DNA from 4 places in the Rhizobium aouanii genome. Region 3 is predicted to be linked to each of the others. Evidence: predicted binding sites of a transcription regulator. Region 3 holds the regulator's gene; each other region holds the start of a gene.

Region 1 (5,014 bases), on a different contig from region 3:
GCGCCTGTTGTAGAGGCCGGTCAGAAGATCGGTCTGGGCGGCGCTGCGCAACTCGCCCACAAGCGTCTCCCGATCCTGGGTCAGCCGGTCGATCAGGCGCAGGCCCTTTGCCGCCAGCAGCAGCACCAATGTGGCGAGAATCAGCAGGCCGGCACACAGCGCCAGGATCCGCGTCAGGTGTATGTGCGAGCGCGTCGAAAGATTTTCTCCGGTCTCGTGAATATCTTTTGCAGCCTCGATCATCTTCTGCTGCAGGAAGGTCATGCGCTCGCTCTGCGCGGCGGCCCAGACGTCATGCACGGCACTTGTCGGCCGCGATCCGGCGAGAATGGCATCGGTGATCGCATTCGCCTTTACCTGGTTGCTGCGGCCGAGATAAGCAACGATGTGGCGCACGACCGGCGCGGAGGAATGGAAAACCATGTGATCCATGCCCTCGCCGAGCATGACCTTGCCCTGTACGAAAAGCTCCACCGGCAATCTGGCGGAAGCCCCTTGGTTGAGATAACGGGTGCCGATCCCGGTGATCAGCCTTTCGCCGTAATAGGTCAGCAGGATACCCATCAGCTCGTTGGATTTCTCAAGCAGCACCGGATCGCTGATCAGCGGCGAAAGCGCATCGACGACGGCAAGCTGCTTGAGAGCCGCATACCAGTAGATGGAACCGGGATCGCTGCCGGTATAACGCCCTTGGTCGACGGCGCTGCGCGCCGCGACGATGCGGCTGTAGGCAAGGCTGAGAATCGATAATTCGCCGACGAGCCCCTCGTCGAGCGCATCGCGGGAGGGCAGGCTGGCATAAAAAGCGTGGCGTTCGCGATCGAGCGTCACCCGGCTTTGCTGCATGTCGATGGCAGTCCTGCTGCTCGGATCTGCGAGGTAGCGGCGGGTGGCGCCAATCTCAGTCAGAATCTCCGTGGCGGCGATCGACCCGCCACGGGCAAGCACATCGGCGAACTGCCGGTCCTTTTCGAGGTCCCAGTATTGATTGACCGAAGAACGTATGACGACGACGCCTTCAATGAGCATGAAGACGAAGGGCAGCATGATGGCGGCCAGGATAACCCTTTTGATGGTTTCGAATTTCATCGCCAATCGCCACGGTGATCAAAACGTCGGTTGTGCGCGACCAATTGACGGCTAGCTTAACAACAATCCTTAAAAAACTGATAAACTGGCATGTCCCTAGATTTCGGGACGAATGAAGTCGCGTGTCTCGGCGTCCATGACCCAGAGTTCACCGGTCGAAATGTCGAACCAGGCACCGTGGAGATGAATCTTTCCCGCCTCCTCGAGCGCCTTGATGTCGGGAAAGCTTCTGAGATTGTTGATCGAATTGCGGATGGAGACCCGCTCCAGCGCCGTCTGCCGTTCGGCGGCCGTCATCACGTCGTTGCTCTGGATCTGCTCGGCGGCCGGTCTGACCAGCGACATCCAGCGGCCGATGAAATCGCCGGGCGACAATGGCTCGGCATTCGGATCGAGCGCCGAGCGGATGCCGCCGCAGCGGCCATGGCCCATCACGACGATATCCGAGACCTTCAGCACCTGCACGGCAAATTCGAGTGCAGCCGAGGTCGAATGAAAATGACCATCCGGCTCGTAGGGCGGCACCATGTTGGCGACGTTGCGGATGACGAAGAGCTCGCCCGGGCCGGCATCGAAGATCAACTCCGGTGCCGCGCGAGAATCCGAACAGGCAATGACAAGCGTATGGGGATTCTGACCGTTTTCGGCAAGCTGCCGATACCTCTCGCGGGCGTCGGCATAACGCCCGTTCATGAAGTTGCGATAGCCGTCCAGAAGGGGATTTGGAAAACGCTGCATGCTTCTGGATTAGCGCGCGCGGAAGACAAGATCAACTGCTGCACCGCAAAATGAACATATTGGCAGATGCGTCATTTTTTCCGCCGCTGCGCCGGGTGCACGAGCCGGCGCATCTGCACCATGGCCATCGGCGTCGAAAGGCTGGAAGCGTCGCTTGCCAGCATCAACTCGTTGCTGCCGCGCTTGACGGCACGCGCAAGCACCTCGAAGACGCTGGCGGTGGCAAGCTGCAGCGCCTTTTCGTCCTCGATCCCGGAAAGCAGGCGCGACAGGAAGACGGCGGCGATGAGGTCGCCGAGACCATTCGGCGGGTTGTCGACGACGCGATGCTCGGCAAGAAGGGCGTGACGGCCGGAAAGATAGAGATTGCCGGTACCACCCGCCATCATCGGTACCGCCGAAGTGACGAGCATGCGCGATGGTCCGAGCGCGAGCGCCGCCTCCATGATCGCGCTGTTGTCTTCGAGGGCTGCCCCCGAAAGCCATGCGAGCTCGTAGCGGTTCGGCGTTGCGAGCGAGGCGAGCGGAATGAGATGGTCGCGAATGGCCTCTGCGGTCGCTTCCGGCACGTAAAGGCCGCCGAGGTCGCCCATGACGGGATCGCAGATATAGAGCAGCTCGGGATTGTTTTGCCTCAGCGCACCGATCAGCCGGGCGACGGAGCGCGCTTGGGCGGCATTGCCGAAATAGCCCGAAAGCACCGCCTTGACTTCGCCGATCCAGGGCGCGCGGATCAGATCGTCGATTGCCGCATCAAAATCCGTTTCGGCAAAAGTCAGCCGCGTCGAGCGGCCGTGGCCGGGATGCCAGGGCAGCACGATGGTCGGCAGGGCCCAGACCGGATGACCGAGTGTCTCCAGCGCAAAGACGGCTGCCCGGTTTCCGACCGAGCCCCGCACCACATGGCTGGAAATGACGATGACTGCGCCCGCTGCATTTTCCGACATGATATCCAAGATCCGAATGATGACCGCGTTTGATGATCTTTTTGACGCCACGCTGTCAACCATTCTTCATGCGGGCGTGGAAATGTTCGGCGGAATGAAAAACCAGAAGACGGGACTTTCGCTTTCGCTTGGCGAAGAAGGTGGAAAATCTCTTACGATTTCTCGTTTCCAGCGCCAAAAAAGCGTCAAAACAATCCCTCGGACCTCTCTTTTAGAGATTTTTTCGAAGAATCTTCTGCTAGCTTGCAAAAAATCAGACATTGAGGGAGGCGATCCATGGCTGCCAGAAACAATCCGAAACGGGAAAAGCAGATCGAAAGCGCGCGCAAGATCGCCAAGGCGACAGGCGAGGCGCATCTCGATCCGGCAATTCTCTTCGGCCGGGCAAGCAATGACGATCTCGAACTCTATACGCCGGAAATGCTGGCGCTCTCCGCGGTACATTCGGCAAACGAACTCGCCGCCTGGAACGGCAAGGCGCACCGCGTCAGCATCGACACGATTGCCGATGTGACGCCTGATGGCATCGCCGTCTCAGTGCTTTCAGTCACCGACCAGAACATGCCTTTTCTGTTTGAATCGGTCATGGGCGAAGTGACGAGCACCTATCGTGACCTGTTCATGGCCGTGCATCCCATCCTGGTCATGGAAAAGGGCAAGGCGCCGGCGATATATTCCGCCGATCACCCGAGCGATCCGGCCAACCGCGTCAGCCATATCCAGCTTCATATTGCGCCCCTCAATTCCGCCCAGGCCGCCGATCTCGTCAAGCGCATCGAAAAAGTGCTCGAACAGGTCCGCCTGTCGGTTTCCGACTGGAAGCCGATGCTTTTCAAGATCGACGGAGTGATCGCCGAGCTTGCTGCCAATGGCGCCAGCCGGAAGAAGGCCGATCGCGACGAAGCCGTCGCTTTCCTGACCTGGCTGCGGGATGAGAATTTCACGTTCCTCGGCATGCGCGAATATGTCTATTCCGGCAAGGGGACCGATGCCAGGGTCGAGCGTGACAAGGGTGCTGGCCTCGGCATCCTCTCCAACCCCGATGTTCTCGTACTGCGCACCGGCAAGGACGCCGTGACGACGACGCCTGAGATCCTCGCCTTCCTCGACGGCCCCGACTTCCTGATCGTCACCAAGGCGAATGTGAAATCGATCGTCCATCGCCGGGCCTATATGGATTATGTCGGCGTCAAGCGCTTCGACGCTGAGGGTAACGTCACCGGCGAGCTGCGCATCGTCGGCCTTTTCACCTCGACGGCCTATACCTCGCTCGCCTCGGAAATCCCGCTGCTGCGTTCCAAAATCGAGAAGGTGAAGGAACATTTCGGCTTCGACCCGATGAGCCATTCCGGCCGCATGCTCGACAACACGCTGGAATCCTATCCGCGCGACGATCTTTTCCAGATCGACACGACGCTGCTTGCAAGTTTTGCCGAACAGATCAACGACTTGGCCGATCGGCCGCGCGTCCGCGTCCTGCCGCGCATCGACCATTTCGACCGCTTCGTCTCGGTAATCGTCTACGTGCCGCGCGAGGAATATGACTCGATCGTCCGCGAACGGATCGGCACCTATCTGAAGACTGTCTATGACGGCCGTGTCTCCGCCTATTACCCGGCTTTCCCGGAAGGCGGCGTGGCGCGCGTGCATTTCATCATCGGCCGCTCGGGCGGCAAGACGCCACGCATTCCGCAGTCAAAGCTCGAGCAGGTGATCCGCGAGATCACGGCCCGCTGGGACGACCGTTTCGAGGCGCTGGCAGGCGCCAAGGCGCCGAAGATATCGGTCGACCAAGCCTTCCAGGATTCCTTCACGCCGGAGGAAACCGTGGCCGACCTCGCCGATATCGGTGCCTGCGCCGCCGGCGAACCGCTGCGCATCCAGTTCTACCATCGTCAGGAAGAACAACGCCGCATCCTTTCCTTGAAGATCTTCCACGCCGGCGGCCAGCTGGCGCTGTCGCGCCGCGTGCCGCTTCTCGAGAATCTTGGCTTCAACGTCGTCAGTGAACGCACCTTCGATATCGGCGTGCCCGCCGATGGAGAAAAGAAACTCGTCGTGTTGCACGACATGGAACTCGAGACCCGCAACGGCGGTGACATCGATCTGCAGCGTTACGGCGCCGCCCTTGAGGAAGCTTTCGTCGCCGCCTTCGCCGGCACGATCGACAATGACAGCTTCAACCGGCTGATCCTTTCGGCTGGGCTCTCGGCGCGCGAGACCAACGTCCTGCGCGCCTA
Region 2 (5,014 bases), on a different contig from region 3:
CCAGCCGTAGGGCATCGGCATTTCGCGCGAGGCGAAGGGCACCTGGTAACCCGGAATAGCGATCGCCTTCAGGATGGCGCGGCGGATCATCCGCTTGGTCTGTTCGTCGAGATAGGCGAAGTTGTAGCTGGCCAGATCGGTCATTCGGCGGCTTCCTTCATGTCTTCGCCACCGTTGCGGGCGGCGTCGAATTCGCGGCGCATGCGGCGGACGAGATCGAGTTCCGCCTGGAAGTCCACATAATGCGGAAGTTTCAGGTGCTCGACGAAGCCCGTCGCCTGGACGTTGTCGGAGTGCGAGATGACGAATTCCTCGTCCTGTGCCGGTGCGGTGATATCCTCGCCGAGTTCTTCGGCGCGAAGCGCCCGGTCGACCAGTGACATCGCCATCGCCTTGCGCTCGCTCTGGCCGAAGACCAGGCCGTAGCCGCGGGTAAATTGCGGCGGCGCCTTGGCCGAACCCTTGAACTGGTTGACCATCTGGCATTCGGTGATCTGGATCGTGCCGAGCGAGACGGCGAAACCGAGTTCCGGCACGTCGAATTCCACCTCGACGTCGCCGATGCGGATTTCACCGGTGAAGGGGTGATTGCGGCCGTAGCCGCGCTGGGTGGAATAACCGAGCGCCAGCAGGAAGCCCTCGTCGCCGCGGGCAAGCGCCTGCAGGCGGAGATCCCGTGTCATCGGGAATTCCATCGGCTCTCGGGTCAGGTCGCCGATTTCGTGATCTTCCGGCATGTCGCCGTCGGCCTCGATCAGGCCCTCTTCGCCGAGGATCTCGGAGACGCGCATGACGCGACCGGTCTCGGCGGCGCGCTGGGCGGGGGTCTCGACCGCCTCGTCCGAAAGCAGCGAGGGATCGAGCAGGCGGTGGGTATAGTCGAAGGTGGGCCCAAGAAGCTGCCCGCCCGGCAGATCCTTGTAGGTCGCCGAGATGCGGCGTTCGATCGTCATATCAGCCGTGTCGAGCGGCTTCGAATAGCCGAAACGCGGCAGTGTCGGGCGGTAGGCGCGCAGCAGGAAGATCGCCTCGATCATGTCGCCCCGCGATTGGCGGATGGCAAGGGCTGCGAGCCTGCGGTCGAAAAGCGAAGCCTCGGCCATGACGCGATCGACGGCGAGCGCCAGCTGCGCCACGATCTGGTCAATGCCGATCGCCGGCAGCGAACGGTCGCCGCGGCGGCGGTCGGCGAGCAGGCGGTGGGCATTGGCGATGGCGGTCTCGCCACCCTTGACGGCAACATACATGAGCTCAGATCTCCGTTGCTGTGATCTTGGTGGTGCGCGGCAGGCAGAGGAAGCGCTTGGCCGATGTCAGTACGATGTCGACGCCGCGCGGAAAGAGCGCACAGTTCTCGGTCCAGAGCCGCAGGAAAGTCTCCGGCAGGCCGATAGGCGCCATCTCCGTTACACTCTGGATGCCCGGACCCATCAGCGCCAGCCTGCGGCCGCCCTCGAGTTCGGCGAGCTCGATGATGAGGGTCGTAGAGCGGTCTGGATATTCCTGCGTGCCTGACGCAAAGAGGCCGAAGGAGGAAAGTGCGGTGCCGGCCTCGGTGAAGGCAAAGCGCGCCTCGGCCTTTTCGGTCGTCAGCGGCGCGCCGGTGTGGAAGCCGAGCCACTCCGGCACGGCGGATTTCGCCAGTCCCTGGGAAAGCCAGACGGGCGTGTCGTGGTCGCAAAGCGTCAGCGCGATCGTGCCGGCGGCGATGCCGAGCGGCGCCGGCGGAGCGACGTCGGGCTGGACGGTCTGGATCGTGCCGGGGCGCGCCATGCCGTCCATCAGCATCTTAAAGACGCTTTGGGCATGGAAGACCGGCTCGGCAAAGCCGCCGGTCAGAGCTTCTGTCTTCAGGCCCATCAGTTGTCTCCCCGCACCATGGTGAAGAAATCGACGCGGGTTGCGGCCGTCTCGTCCGCCTTGCGGCGTTCGGCATCGGCGATCCGCTCAGTGATCGGCAAAAGCAGTGCCTGTTCGACGAAGTCCTTCGTCGCATCCTCCTGCCAGAGCGCGTCGAAGATCGCCGCAAGCCTGGCCTTCTCGCGGTCGGTGCCGAGCGCCTGCGCATGGCCGACCGAGCCGGAGTCGAGCCGGACCGTGGCCCGCGTCACGGTCACTTCGCCCAGATTGAAAGGAGCGCCGCCGCCGCCGATGCGTCCGCGAACCATCACCAGCCCGGTTTCCGGTCCACGCACCGGATGGGCAACAGGCTCTTCCGGCAATGCATCGAAGACCGCCTGGAGTTCGCTGCGTTCCGCCCGCGCCAGCAGATCGGCGGCGCGTTTGCGCCCGGATGCCGTCTGTGACGCAGCGTCTGTCCTGTCCGCTGATATCATCACCGCTTCCCTTAAAATGTCTATTGATATAGACAACCATACAAGATACACTTAGCTCTAAATCGATGTCGTGACAAGCGTGTGACATCGTGAGCAAGCAGGGGCGGAATGGCGGGATTGAAGCAGGTGCAAAGGCAGACCGGCGTGGCGCTCTGGCGCCAGATTGCCGACCGGATTCGCGAAGCGATCAGCACCGGAGCCTATGATGAAACGGGAATGGTGCCGCCGGAAACCATGTTGGCGCTGCAATTCGGCGTCAACCGGCATACGGTGCGCAGCGCGCTGGCGGCGCTGGCGCAGGAAGGCATCGTCCGTGCGGTACAAGGTCGCGGCACGCTGATCGAGCGCAAGGAGCGGCTGAATTTCCCGATCACCAGGCGCACGCGCTTCACTGCCGGCATCGGCGACCAGGCGCGCGAGATGCGCGGCCTTCTGCTCGATGAAGCCAAGGAAGAGGCGAGCACCGAGATTGCCCGCTGGCTGGGCTTGAAGCCAAGAGCACAGGTGATCCGCCTGGAAACGTTGCGCGAGGCCGACAAGCGGCCGGTTTCAAGGGCGACGAGCTGGTTTCCCGCCGAACGTTTCGCCGGCATCGGCGAGGCCTATCGCAAGCGCGAATCGATCACCAAGGCTTTCGCCGAACTCGGCCTGCCGGACTATGTGCGCGCCACGACCGAGGTGACGGCCGCTCATGCGAGTGCAGCCGATATGGCAGATTTGGAACTCACCCCCGGCGCGATCCTTCTGATCGCCAAGGCGATGAATACCGATCTTGAGGGTGTGCCGGTGCAATATTCGATCAGCCGCTTCGCGGCCGACCGGGTGCAGTTCACCATCGAGAACTGAGCGCCTTTCCCCGCCGAAGCGGGGAAAGATCAGCTGACATCAATGCGCGCCCGACATATCGCCGAGCACTTCCTTGGAAGCGACGGTAGAATCCGCCTTCAGCTTGTAGACCATCGGCACGCCGGTCGCGAGGTTGAGGGCGAGCACACCTTCTTTGTTCAGCTTGTCGAGCACCATGACAAGCGAACGCAGCGAATTGCCGTGTGCGGCAACCAGCACCTTTTCGCCCCTGAGCACACGCGGCAGGATTTCGGTGAGGTAGTAGGGCCAGACGCGGGCGCCGGTGTCGCGCAGGCTTTCACCGCCGGGCGGCGGCACGTCATAGGAACGGCGCCAGATATGCACCTGTTCCTCGCCCCATTTGGCGCGCGCATCGTCCTTGTTGAGGCCGGAGAGGTCGCCGTAGTCGCGCTCGTTCAGCGCCTGATCGCGAATCGTCAGGAGATCGGGCTGGCCGACCTTGTCGAGGATCAGCTTCAGCGTGTGCTGCGCACGCACCAGCACCGAGGTGTAGGCGACGTCGAATTTGATCCCGTATTCCGCAAGTGCGGCACCACCGGCATTGGCTTCCTGAACGCCGAGCTCCGTCAGATCGGGATCCTTCCAGCCGGTGAAGAGATTCTTCAGGTTCCAGTCACTCTGGCCGTGGCGAACGAGGACGAGGGTACCGCTCATGAATATGCCTCCGTAGTATCGTTATGGGGAAGAAAGCCCGAGCACGTCGAGCATGGAATAGAGACCCGGCTTCTTGTCGCGCGCCCAGAGGGCCGCCTTGATGGCGCCGCGGGCGAAGATCGAGCGGTCGGCCGCACTGTGCGACAAGGTGACGATTTCGCCTTCGCCGGCAAAAAGCACGGAATGCTCGCCGATGACGGAGCCACCGCGCAGTGTCGCAAAGCCGATCGTACCCGCCTCGCGGGCGCCGGTATGGCCGTCGCGCACCCGGACCGACTTCGAAGCAAGATCGATGCCGCGCCCTTTTGCCGCTGCCTCGCCGAGGAGAAGGGCGGTGCCGGACGGCGCATCTACCTTGTGCTTGTGGTGCATTTCCAGGATCTCGATATCCCAGTCATCAGGATCGAGCGCACGCGCTGCCTGCTCCGCGAGCACGCCGAGCAGATTGACCCCGAGGCTCATATTGCCTGACTTGACGACGCGCGCATGGCGGGCCGCCGCGGCGATCCTGGCATTGTCGTCGTCCGAACAGCCGGTCGTGCCGACGACATGGACGATGCGGGCCTGCGCGGCGAGGCCTGAAAATTCCACCGTTGCGGCAGGCGAGGTGAAGTCGAGCACGCCTTCGGCATCCAGAAAGGCGTTGAGCGGATCGTCGCCGATGATGACGCCGGTCGGGCCGAGGCCGGCGATCTCGCCGGCATCCTTGCCGACGAAGGGCGAGCCGGCGCGCTCCACGGCGGCATGCAGGCTCACGCCCTCGATGGAATGGATGAGCCGGATCAGCGTCTGCCCCATGCGTCCTGCTGCGCCAACCACCGCCAGTTTCATCGCAGCATCGCTCATGTCAGTCTCACCAGGTCAGTTTGAATCGGAGGCCGAAGGCCTCTGCAGGTTGTTGAGGCGAGCGTAAAGACCGTCGCTGACCTTCGCAAGCGTCTCGTGATTGCCTTCCTCGACGACGCGGCCCTGCTGCATGACGACGATCTTGTCGGCCCGCACCACGGTCGAAAGCCGATGGGCGATGACGACGACGGTGCGTCCGCTCATCGCCTCGTCGAGCGCCTTCTGCACGGCGGCTTCGGATTCGGTGTCGAGGGCGGAGGTCGCCTCGTCGAGAAGCAGGATCGGCGCATTGCGCACCAAAGCGCGCGCGA
Region 3 (5,014 bases):
GATTCATGGAGACCCAGGTATCGGTCACCACACAATCGACGCCGGCGACCGCACGGTCGGCATCATGGCAAAGCATGATTTCGGCGCCCTCATTGCGGGCCCAGTTCAGATAGTGATCCTTGGGCTCCGAGCCAAGGGGCACGGCCATGTTCATGCGATAGCCGAAACGCGCGGCACCCTCGACCAGCGAATGCAGCACATTATTGCCATCGCCGGTCCATGCGATGGTCTTGCCCTTGATCGGGCCGCGATGCTCTTCGAAGGTCATGATATCGGCCATGATCTGGCAGGGATGGGTGTCATCCGTCAACGCATTGATCACAGGTACGGTCGCATGCTGGGCAAGCTCCAACAGCCTGGAATGCTCGGTGGTGCGGATCATGATCGCATCGACATAGCGCGACAGCACCTTGGCGGTGTCGCCGATCGTCTCGGCGCGGCCAAGCTGCATCTCGGTGCCGGACAGGAACAGCGTTTCGCCGCCGAGCTGGCGCATGCCGACGTCGAAGGAGACACGGGTGCGCGTCGACGGCTTCTCGAAGATCATCGCCAGCATCTTGCCGGCGAGCGGCTTGTCGCCCGTGCCGGCCTTGAAGGCCTGTTTGCGGGCGAGCGCATCGTTCATGATGGTTCTGAGATCGGCTGACGTGACCGCCGAGAGATCGAGGAAATGTTTAGGGCTCATATCGTCTTCTTACCTGTGCTGCGCCCGAAGGCGGCAATCTCTTCAAGCCGTCTTCTTGACCTTGGAAGCGCGGATGCTCTCGGCGGCGCGCTCGACGCGGGCAAGGCCCTCGCGGGCTTCCTCGGCGGTGACCACGAGCGGCGGAAGAAGGCGGATGACGTTGTCGCCGGCGGGCACGCCGAGCAGATGGGCGGCGCGGATCGCCTGCAGCAGTTCGGCTGAGGGAACGGCAGCCTTGATGCCGAGCAACAGCCCCTCGCCGCGCACATCTTCGATCACATCGGGATAACGATCCTTCAGCGAGGCGAGGCCCTGGCGGAAGACAAGTGCTACGTCGCGCACCTGCTGGAGGAAGCCATCGGCAAGGATGATGTCGAGCACGGCGCTGCCGACGGCCATGGCAAGCGGATTGCCGCCATAGGTCGAGCCATGCGTGCCAGCCTTCATGCCGGAGGCGGCTTCGGCGGTGGCAAGGCAGGCGCCGAGCGGGAACCCGCCGCCGATGCCCTTGGCGACAGCCATGATGTCGGGGGTGATGCCCGACCATTCATGGGCGAAGAGCTTGCCGGTGCGGCCGACGCCGGTCTGGACCTCGTCTAGGATCAACAGCAGACCGTTGTCGTCGCAGAGCTGGCGAAGCGCCTTCATGAACTCGGTGGTGGCAGGACGGACACCGCCCTCGCCCTGCACCGGCTCGATGAGGATGGCGGCCGTGGCCTCGGTGATCGCGGCGCGGACCGCTTCGATATCGCCGAAAGCCACCTGATCGAAACCCGGCGCCTTGGGGCCGAAGCCTTCGAGATATTTTTCCTGGCCGCCGGCGGCGATCGTCGCCAGCGTCCGCCCATGGAAGGCGCCTTCGAAGGTGATGATATGAAAGCGCTCGGGATGGCCCTTGGAAAACTGATAGCGGCGCGCCGTCTTGATCGCGCATTCGAGCGCCTCGGCGCCTGAATTGGTGAAGAACACCTTGTCGGCGAAGGTGGCATCCGTCAGCCGTTTTGCCAGGCGCTCCTGGCCGGGGATCTCATAGATGTTCGACAGGTGCCAGACCTTGTCGGCCTGCTCCTTCAGTGCGCCCACAACATGCGGATTGCTGTGGCCGACGGAGGTGACGGCGACGCCGGCGCCAAAATCGAGATATCGCTCGCCGCTTTCGGTGATCAGCCACACGCCCTCGCCTCGCTCGAACCGCAGCGGGGCACGAGAATAGGTGTCATAAAGCGGCGCGGCTTCAGCCATGGCGCGATCTCCATCAAAGTTGGCGGGCAATGACTCCGGCTAAGGAAACCAGGCCCGAAAAATTAAAAATGCCGCCTTGCGGCGGCGAGTGGCACTATTTCCCTTTCGCGCTGCAATGTCAACAAAACGGCGCCCTTAGCGTATGCAGCACAGGTGTACAGCGGCATTTTCAGTCTTCAACAGGCATTATTGCAGAAATGACACGCAGGGGCAGCAAGTTGGGGAAAACTACGAATTCGATTCATCCGGATTCATGCGACTCTTGTCACGGAGTCAGCCTCACACTAGGTTAAAGATCAATTACTAGACTGCATGCGGCGGAACTAGTCACCAAAATTGATCAAGCGTTTCTTGTTTCGGAGCTCCCGGGACAACGGTGAGGGATTCTGCCATCACCAACGCAAAAGGTGGAGACAGGGCATGAACTGGACAGACGAGCGGGTCGAGAAACTCAAGAAGCTTTGGGCCGAAGGACTGAGCGCCAGCCAGATCGCGGCACAGCTTGGTGGCGTCAGCAGAAACGCGGTCATCGGCAAAGTGCACCGGCTGTGCCTTCCCGGCCGCGCCAAGGCCGGCGGCACCAATACCGCGGCGCGAACGCCGAAGCGCAACACATCGGCGCCGCGCGCGCCGAACTATGCCTCTCGCATCACGACCCGCACCGTTACCCGCCAGCAGGGCGCGACGATGCTGAAGGAAGAGATCGAGATCGAAACGATCGAGGAAATGGAATACGTGCCGCGAGGCAATGTGGTGGTGCCGATTTCGCGTCGCCTCGGCCTGACGGAACTGACCGAGCGTACCTGCAAGTGGCCGGTCGGCGATCCGCTGAAGGATGACTTCCACTTCTGCGGCTGCGAGTCCCCAGACAATTCGCCTTATTGCGGCTATCACCAAAAGCTTGCCTACCAGCCGGTCAACGAACGCCGCAGGGCGGCAGCGCGGGCGAGCTGAACGCGGGCAACCATCGTTAGAATGCAGAAAACGGGCCGATTGGCCCGTTTTTTCATGCGCGGATGGGATGGCTGCCCCTCACCCTAACCCTCTCCCCGTAAACGGGGCGAGGGGACGTGCCCTGCAAGAGGTTGTGGGGAACGGAGAGGTCGCGGCATATCCCCTTCGCCCCGCAAGCGGGGAGAAGGTGGCGGCAGCCGGATGAGGGGCAGTCCATCGCCGCGAACCGGACAGTAGCGGGATAAGCCCGAGCATGACGAAAGAGGCGTCAGCCGGCTTTGTCAGCAACCAGAACGAAAGCCCTCAGGCTTCCATCGAGTAACCGGCGCCGCGGACGGTGCGGATGACGTCCTGCATGTTGGAAAAATTCAGCGCCTTGCGCAGGCGGCCGACATGGACGTCGACGGTGCGCTCGTCGACATAGATGTCGTGGCCCCAGACGCCGTCCAGAAGCTGCGAGCGGGAGAAGACCCGGCCCGGCGACGACATCAGGAATTCCAGCAGGCGGAATTCGGTGGGGCCGAGGCGGACTTCGCGGCTCTTGCGATGGACGCGATGGGTTTCGCGGTCGAGCTCGATATCGCCGCATTTCAGCACCGTGGACAGCACCTCGGGACGGGCGCGGCGCAGCATCGCCTTGACGCGGGCAACGAGTTCGGGGGTCGAGAAGGGCTTGACGACATAATCGTCGGCACCCGTCGACAATCCGCGGACGCGTTCGCTCTCCTCGCCGCGCGCCGTCAGCATGATGATCGGCAGGCGCTCGGTTTCCGGCCGCATGCGCAGGCGCCGGCAGAGCTCGATGCCGGAGACGCCCGGCAGCATCCAATCGAGGATGAGAAGATCGGGCGTGCGCTCTTGAAGCCTCATTTCGGCTTCGTCGCCACGAAGGATGGTATCGACCTCGAAGCCTTCCGCTTCGAGATTGTAGCGAAGAAGCACGCTGAGGGCTTCCTCGTCTTCAACAACTGCAACTCTCGGGATCATGCGTGTCGGTCTCCTCGCGCATCATCCTTAAATCAGGGGTGATTTAAGCAATTCATCCTGCGCAGATTCAGAAATTGGCTGCGACCTCTTTGCGCGCCCCGGACGGGCGCGCACGCAACTAATTGTGCGGGCGGTTATTCCGTGACCGCGCCGACGGTGTTGGCGCTGTCATCCTTCGGACGATCGCCTTCCGGCTGTGCGCCTGTCGTCATGTAAAAGATCGTCTCGGCGATGTTGGTCGCATGGTCGCCGATGCGCTCTATATTCTTGGCGCAGAAGAGAAGATGCGTGCAGCTGGTGATGTTGCGCGGATCCTCCATCATATAGGTCAGGAGTTCGCGGAACAGCGAGGTGTACATCGCGTCGATCTCGTTGTCGCGTTCACGGATCGCATTCGCCTTGTCGGCTGAACGATTGGTGTAGACATCGAGCACTTCCTTGAGCTGGACGAGCGCCAGCTCGGACAGATGCTCGAGGCCGCGGGCGAGCTTGCGGGGGACGCCGGTGCTTTGGACGGCGATGACGCGCTTGGCGGTGTTCTTGCCGAGGTCGCCGACGCGTTCGAGATCGGCGGCGATGCGGATCGAACCCATGATTTCACGCAGATCCGAGGCCATCGGCTGACGGCGGGCGATCGTGACGATCGCCTTGTCGCCGATTTCGCGTTCGGCGTGATCGAGGATCACATCGTCCGAGATGACCTTCTGCGCCAATGCGGTATCGCCGTTGACGAGCGCCCGGACGGATTCACTGACCATCTGTTCGGCCAGGCCGCCCATTTCGGAAATCCGCCTGGACAAGAACTTCAGATCATCATCATAGGCAGAAAAAATATGTGTCGATGCCATGGGGCTTTATCCTCGAATAACGGGAAGGCTTGGTGTCGCCAAAATCAACCGAAGCGACCCATGATGTAGTCCTGAGTGCGCGGATCGTCGGGATTGGTGAACATCTTGTCGGTGTCGTTCTCCTCGACGAGATTGCCGAGGTGGAACATGGCGGTGCGCTGCGAGACACGCGCGGCCTGCTGCATGGAGTGGGTGACGATGACGATCGTGTAGTTCTCGCGCAGCTCGTGGATCAGTTCCTCGACCTTGGCGGTGGCGATCGGGTCGAGCGCCGAGCAGGGCTCGTCCATCAGGATGA
Region 4 (5,014 bases), on a different contig from region 3:
CGGTTATGCGCTGATCATCGCCGGCGCGATCGGCAATCTCGTCGACCGCTTCGCCTATGGGCATGTGATCGATTACATTCTTTTCTACACCGAGAGCTGGTCCTTCGCGGTCTTCAATCTCGCCGACAGTTTCATCACCATCGGGGCCGGCTGCGTCATTCTCGACGAGCTGCTTTTGCCGAAAAAGGCCGGCCGCTAAAATCTTATCGAAATCCTGAAGGCATTCGGAACGGGCCTCATGTTAGCCAGATAGCATGCAGAACCTGGGACAGTTGCAGGAAAGATTGTCCGCCGCCTTCGGTGGACCCGCCGCCAAGCCGCTTGAGAAGCGGATGGAGGTCTTTTCCCCACGGCCGAACGCAGCCGCACCCCGGGGCGCCGATGACCGCCAGGGCGGGCCTGCACCGACACGGCGCCTGCTGTTCTACTGGCTTGGCGGCGCCGGCCTTCTTGCCGCAACGATCCTGATGCTGCTTGCCCACGCCGGCGATCCGCTGCTGCTTTCGGGTGGTCTCGTCATCCTTGGCCTGGCCGTCATCGCCAGCTATGCCCTGTTGATGGTTCGCTCGCGCAGGGTCGGGCAGCGCCCCGGTCAACCCATGCCGGATTGGAACGCCGGCGTAAAGCTGTTCGCCGACGTGCACGACGTGCTCGGCGACATCACGGTCAGCCGCACCATGGACCGGCGCATCATCTCCGCCAACGATACCTTTCGCCGCCTGACCGGACGGCTGCGTCCGGAAGGACGCACCTGCGAGGAGATCGGGATTGCCTTCCGCCCCGGCCCGGTACCGCATTGCTACGATGTCGAGATTTCGACGCCGGAGGGCCAGCGCATCTTCCTTTGGCGCGATGTCGTCACCCGCGACCCGGCGAACGGCCGCCTGCTGCTGCAGAGCGTTGCCCGCGACGTGACCGACGAGCGGCTGATTGCGCAGGGCCGCGAGGAGGCCCGTCAGAAGGCCGAATATAACAGCGCCGCCAAATCGAGGCTGCTTGCCACCGTCAGCCACGAGGTGCGCACACCACTTTCCGGCATCCTCGGCATGACGCATCTGATCGCCGAGACGCGGCTGACGCAGGAGCAGCAGAACTATCTCGCGAATATCCGCCAGTCCGGCCATGCATTGACGCAGCTCGTCGAGGATCTGCTCGATTTCTCCACCATCGAGGTCGGCCGCTTCGCGCTGCACCCGCGCTCGGAATCGCTGCGCAAACTCCTGGAAAGCGTCGTCGAGATGCTCGCCCACCGGGCGCATGAGAAGGGGATCGAGATCGGCGCCACCGTGTCATCCGACGTGCCCGAAAATATGAGCTTCGACCCGGCGCGGCTGCGCCAGGTTCTGTTCAACGTTATCGGCAACGCCGTGAAGTTCACCCAGGTCGGCGGCGTTTTTATCCGCGTGTCGCTCGACGGCGACGACCTGTCGATCACCGTGACCGACAGCGGCCCCGGCATGACGGCGGAGGAGCAGGCGCGCGTCTTCGGCGAGTTCGAGCAGGGCGGGAGCGTTGCCGACAAGAGCAGCGGCACCGGGCTCGGCCTTGCCATCTCCGCCCGCATCATGCGCGAATTCAATGGCGCGCTGACGGTTGCCAGCGAAATGGGCAGAGGCAGCGAATTCACCATCCGCTTCCCTGTCGATATCGGCAGCGAGCGCCCCGACCGGCGAAACACGCTGCTTGCCGGCAACAGTGTCGTACTGCTGGCGCCGGCAGGTGCGGCGCGCACTGCCATCGCCGAAACGATCACAGCGCTCGGCGGTCTCTGCCATCTCGTCGGCGACGGCGAGACGGCGCGGGCAACGCTGCTCGAACTGGCAAAGGGCGGACGGCGGCCGACCGACATCATCATCGACCACCGCATGTCGGCGGAATTTTCCGCCCATCTTGCCGATCGCGCCGAAATCGCCGCACTTGGCCTGCGCAAGGTCCTGCTCGTCAATCCGGAAGAGCGCAGCGCCCATCCGCTTGACCTCTTCGATGCCTGGCTGATCCGGCCGCTGCGCGAACAGTCGCTGATCGACGTGCTGCGCGGGCGTATGCGCGGCATGGAGAAACGCGACGCGCTGAACGATAACCAGCCGGGCTTCGGCCTCTCGGTGGCTGAGACGCTGGTTGCCGCCGGCGGGCTCAGCATCCTGCTCGGCGAAGACGATCCGATCAATGCCATGCTGGTGCGTGTCGTTCTGGAAAAGGGCGGGCACAAGGTGCGCCATGTCGAAGATTTCGAGACACTGCTCGACTATGCACTCTGCGAGGCGAATGCCCGGCCCGATATCATCATCAGCGATCTCTCGATGCCGGGTGGCAACGGCATCGACATGCTGGGACGCCTGCGTGGCCACGAGCGGCGGCTCGATCTCGCCCCGATGCCGGTGATCGTGCTGACTGCAGACAAGAGCGACGAATCACGCCGCCAAGTCTTGCTCAACGGCGCCAACCGCGTCATGATAAAGCCGGTCGATCCGGTGCGGCTGCTGACTGAAGTTCAGGCGGTCGCCGCCCTTTCCGCCCGCCGGGCAGAGGCGCGGTGAGCGCCTCAGAAACCGGCACGCTTCTTGCGCGTGGAAACTCAAAATGTCACTTTCCTGTCGTAGAGAAGTGTTTTATGGCGTCGATAAGCCGGTAACGGGAGAATCGTTATGTCCGCCATCGACATCCTGAATCGTGACACCACCGCCGAGGCTGCGCGGCCCTCGACGGCTGCTGTACAGAAGGACGGCGATATCCTCGGCCGCATCGGCAATCTGGAGACCCGCCTTGCCCGCACGGCACGCGAGATCGATGCCGCCCAGGCCGTGCGCTACCGCGTCTTCGTCGACGAAATGAAGGCGCAGCTGCCGTTGGACGCCATGCGCCGCCAGCGCGATGTCGACGCCTATGACGCCGTCTGCGATCATCTTCTCGTTCTCGACCGCTCGATCGAGGGCGACCCGGAAGACCAGATCGTCGGCACCTACCGTCTGCTGCGTCAGGATGTCGCTATCGCCAATGGCGGTTTTTACTCGGCTTCCGAATTCGAAATCGAGGGCCTTATCGCCAAACATCCGGACAAGCGCTTCATGGAGCTCGGCCGCTCCTGCGTGCTGCCGGAATACCGCACCAAGCGCACCGTCGAGCTCCTGTGGCAGGGCAACTGGGCCTACGCGCTGAAGCACGGCGTCAGCGCCATGTTCGGCTGTGCCTCTTTCCCCGGCGTCTATCTCGAAAGCCACGCGCTGGCGCTGTCCTTCCTCTACCACAATGTGCTGGCGAAGAACGAATGGGCCGTCGGCGCCTTGCCGCATCTGGCCCGCAACATGGACCTGATGCCGGTCGAGGCCATCAACCCGAAGCGGGCGCTGATGGCCCTGCCGCCGCTGATCAAGGGCTATCTGCGCCTCGGTGCGATGGTCGGCTCCCATGCGGTCGTCGATCATGCCTTCAACACGACCGACGTGCTGATCGTGCTGCCGATCTCCAGCATTTCGGACCGTTATCTGAATTATTACGGCGCCGACGCCGGCCGCTTTGCGAGCTAGGGTAATTCAGACGAAGCAGCGTTGAGGGGTCGGTCTTGAGGTCCCCCAGCGAATTGAACTCCCGTGCATGTCTCAATCACCGAAAAATATGTGCCCGGCGGAGGCGCTGCTAGCCGAGCACATATCTCTGTTATAGGCGCGGAAGACTACTAACCCGCCCCGTAGGCGGCGATCGCCGCCATGTTGACGATGTCGCTGTCCTTGGCGCCCATCGAGGTGATCTGCACCGGTTTGTCGAGACCGACGAGGATCGGGCCGATCACCGTGGAGCCGCCGAGTTCCTGCAGCATCTTGGTCGAGATCGAGGCCGAGTGGAAGGCCGGCATGACGAGCACGTTGGCCGGCCCGGAAAGGCGGCAGAAGGGATATTGCTCCATCACCTTGCGGTTCAGAGCGACATCGGCCGCCATCTCGCCGTCATATTCGAAATCGACGCGGCGCTTGTCGAGGATCTTCACCGCCTCGCGCACCCGCTCGGAGCGTTCGCCCGAGGGATGGCCGAAGGTGGAATAGGCCAGCATGGCGACCCGCGGCGGATAACCCATGCGCCGCGCCAGACCGGCGGCCTCTTCGGCGATATCGGCAAGCTCCTCGGCCGTCGGCATGTCGTGCACCGCGGTATCGGCAACGAAGACCGTGCGGCCGCGGCAGAGCGCCAGCGATACGCCGATAACGCGGTGGCCGGGCTTCTCATCGATGCAGCGGCGCACGTCTTCGAGCGCCGTCGAATAGTTTCGGGTGATGCCCGTCACCATGCCGTCGGCATCGCCGAGCGCCACCATGGTGGCGGCGAAGTGGTTGCGGTCGTTATGGATCAGCCGCTGGGCGTCGCGGTGAAGGTAACCGTGCCGCTGCAGCCGGGCATAGAGATAGTCGATATAGGCCTCGACCCGGGTCGAAAGCCGCGCATTGACGATTTCGAGGCCCGGCCGGTTGAGATCGATGCCGGCGCGTTCCGCCGTCGCCCGGATCAGGTCCTCGCGGCCGAGCAGGATGGCGGTGCCGAGCTGCTGGTTGGCGTAGGACATCGCCGCACGCAGGACCTGTTCTTCCTCGGCCTCGGCAAAGACGATCCGCTTCGGACGGCGGCGGACGCGCTCGTAAAGGCTGGCGAGCGTCGAGGCGATCGGATCGCGGCGAGCCGAAAGCTCGCGGGCATAACCGGCCATGTCGGTGATGACCTTGCGGGCGACGCCGCTTTCGATCGCAGCTTGCGCGACTGCCACCGGGATCGCCGAGATCAGCCTGGGATCGAAGGGAACGGGGATGATGTATTGCGACCCGAAACGCGGCCGGTTGCCCTGGTAGGCGGCAACGACGTCATCGGGAACGTCCTCGCGGGCTAGGTTTGCCAACGCATTGACGGCAGCGATCTTCATCGCGTCGTTGATGGTGGAGGCGCGGACATCGAGAGCGCCACGGAAGATATAGGGAAAGCCGAGGACGTTGTTGACCTGGTTCGGATAGTCCGAACGGCCGGTCGCCATGAT

Evidence for each region. The regulator PhoB, encoded in region 3, activates phosphate uptake and scavenging genes when phosphate is short. The targets are predictions, from matches to a motif close to TGTCATNNANCTGTCAT.
Region 1: a site for PhoB is predicted at 2,828-2,844, ahead of V8P77_RS27580 (NAD-glutamate dehydrogenase). Genes of this name have one in related genera too.
Region 2: a site for PhoB is predicted at 2,407-2,423, ahead of phnF (phosphonate metabolism transcriptional regulator PhnF). Genes of this name have one in related genera too.
Region 4: a site for PhoB is predicted at 2,582-2,598, ahead of olsB (l-ornithine N(alpha)-acyltransferase). Genes of this name have one in related genera too.

Annotation. Positions count from the first base shown of each region.
Region 1 is NZ_JBAMYD010000018.1:93,358-98,371, reverse strand. Features, by position in the region: gene V8P77_RS27595 (GGDEF domain-containing protein) at 1-1,089, opposite strand, end outside; gene V8P77_RS27590 (carbonic anhydrase) at 1,186-1,827, opposite strand; gene pdxY (pyridoxal kinase PdxY) at 1,899-2,774, opposite strand; gene V8P77_RS27580 (NAD-glutamate dehydrogenase) at 3,051-5,014, shown strand, end outside.
Region 2 is NZ_JBAMYD010000011.1:124,431-129,444, forward strand. Features, by position in the region: gene V8P77_RS20035 (alpha-D-ribose 1-methylphosphonate 5-phosphate C-P-lyase PhnJ) at 1-144, opposite strand, end outside; gene V8P77_RS20040 (carbon-phosphorus lyase complex subunit) at 141-1,247, opposite strand; gene phnH (phosphonate C-P lyase system protein PhnH) at 1,252-1,860, opposite strand; gene phnG (phosphonate C-P lyase system protein PhnG) at 1,860-2,336, opposite strand; gene phnF (phosphonate metabolism transcriptional regulator PhnF) at 2,445-3,182, shown strand; gene V8P77_RS20060 (2,3-bisphosphoglycerate-dependent phosphoglycerate mutase) at 3,222-3,857, opposite strand; gene dapB (4-hydroxy-tetrahydrodipicolinate reductase) at 3,879-4,703, opposite strand; gene V8P77_RS20070 (ABC transporter ATP-binding protein) at 4,719-5,014, opposite strand, start outside.
Region 3 is NZ_JBAMYD010000034.1:5,071-10,084, reverse strand. Features, by position in the region: gene argF (ornithine carbamoyltransferase) at 1-685, opposite strand, end outside; gene V8P77_RS33955 (aspartate aminotransferase family protein) at 728-1,927, opposite strand; gene V8P77_RS33950 (GcrA family cell cycle regulator) at 2,348-2,881, shown strand; gene phoB (phosphate regulon transcriptional regulator PhoB) at 3,185-3,868, opposite strand; gene phoU (phosphate signaling complex protein PhoU) at 4,003-4,716, opposite strand; gene pstB (phosphate ABC transporter ATP-binding protein PstB) at 4,761-5,014, opposite strand, start outside.
Region 4 is NZ_JBAMYD010000002.1:350,782-355,795, reverse strand. Features, by position in the region: gene lspA (signal peptidase II) at 1-199, shown strand, start outside; gene V8P77_RS05075 (PAS domain-containing hybrid sensor histidine kinase/response regulator) at 255-2,537, shown strand; gene olsB (l-ornithine N(alpha)-acyltransferase) at 2,646-3,524, shown strand; gene V8P77_RS05065 (NADP-dependent malic enzyme) at 3,674-5,014, opposite strand, start outside.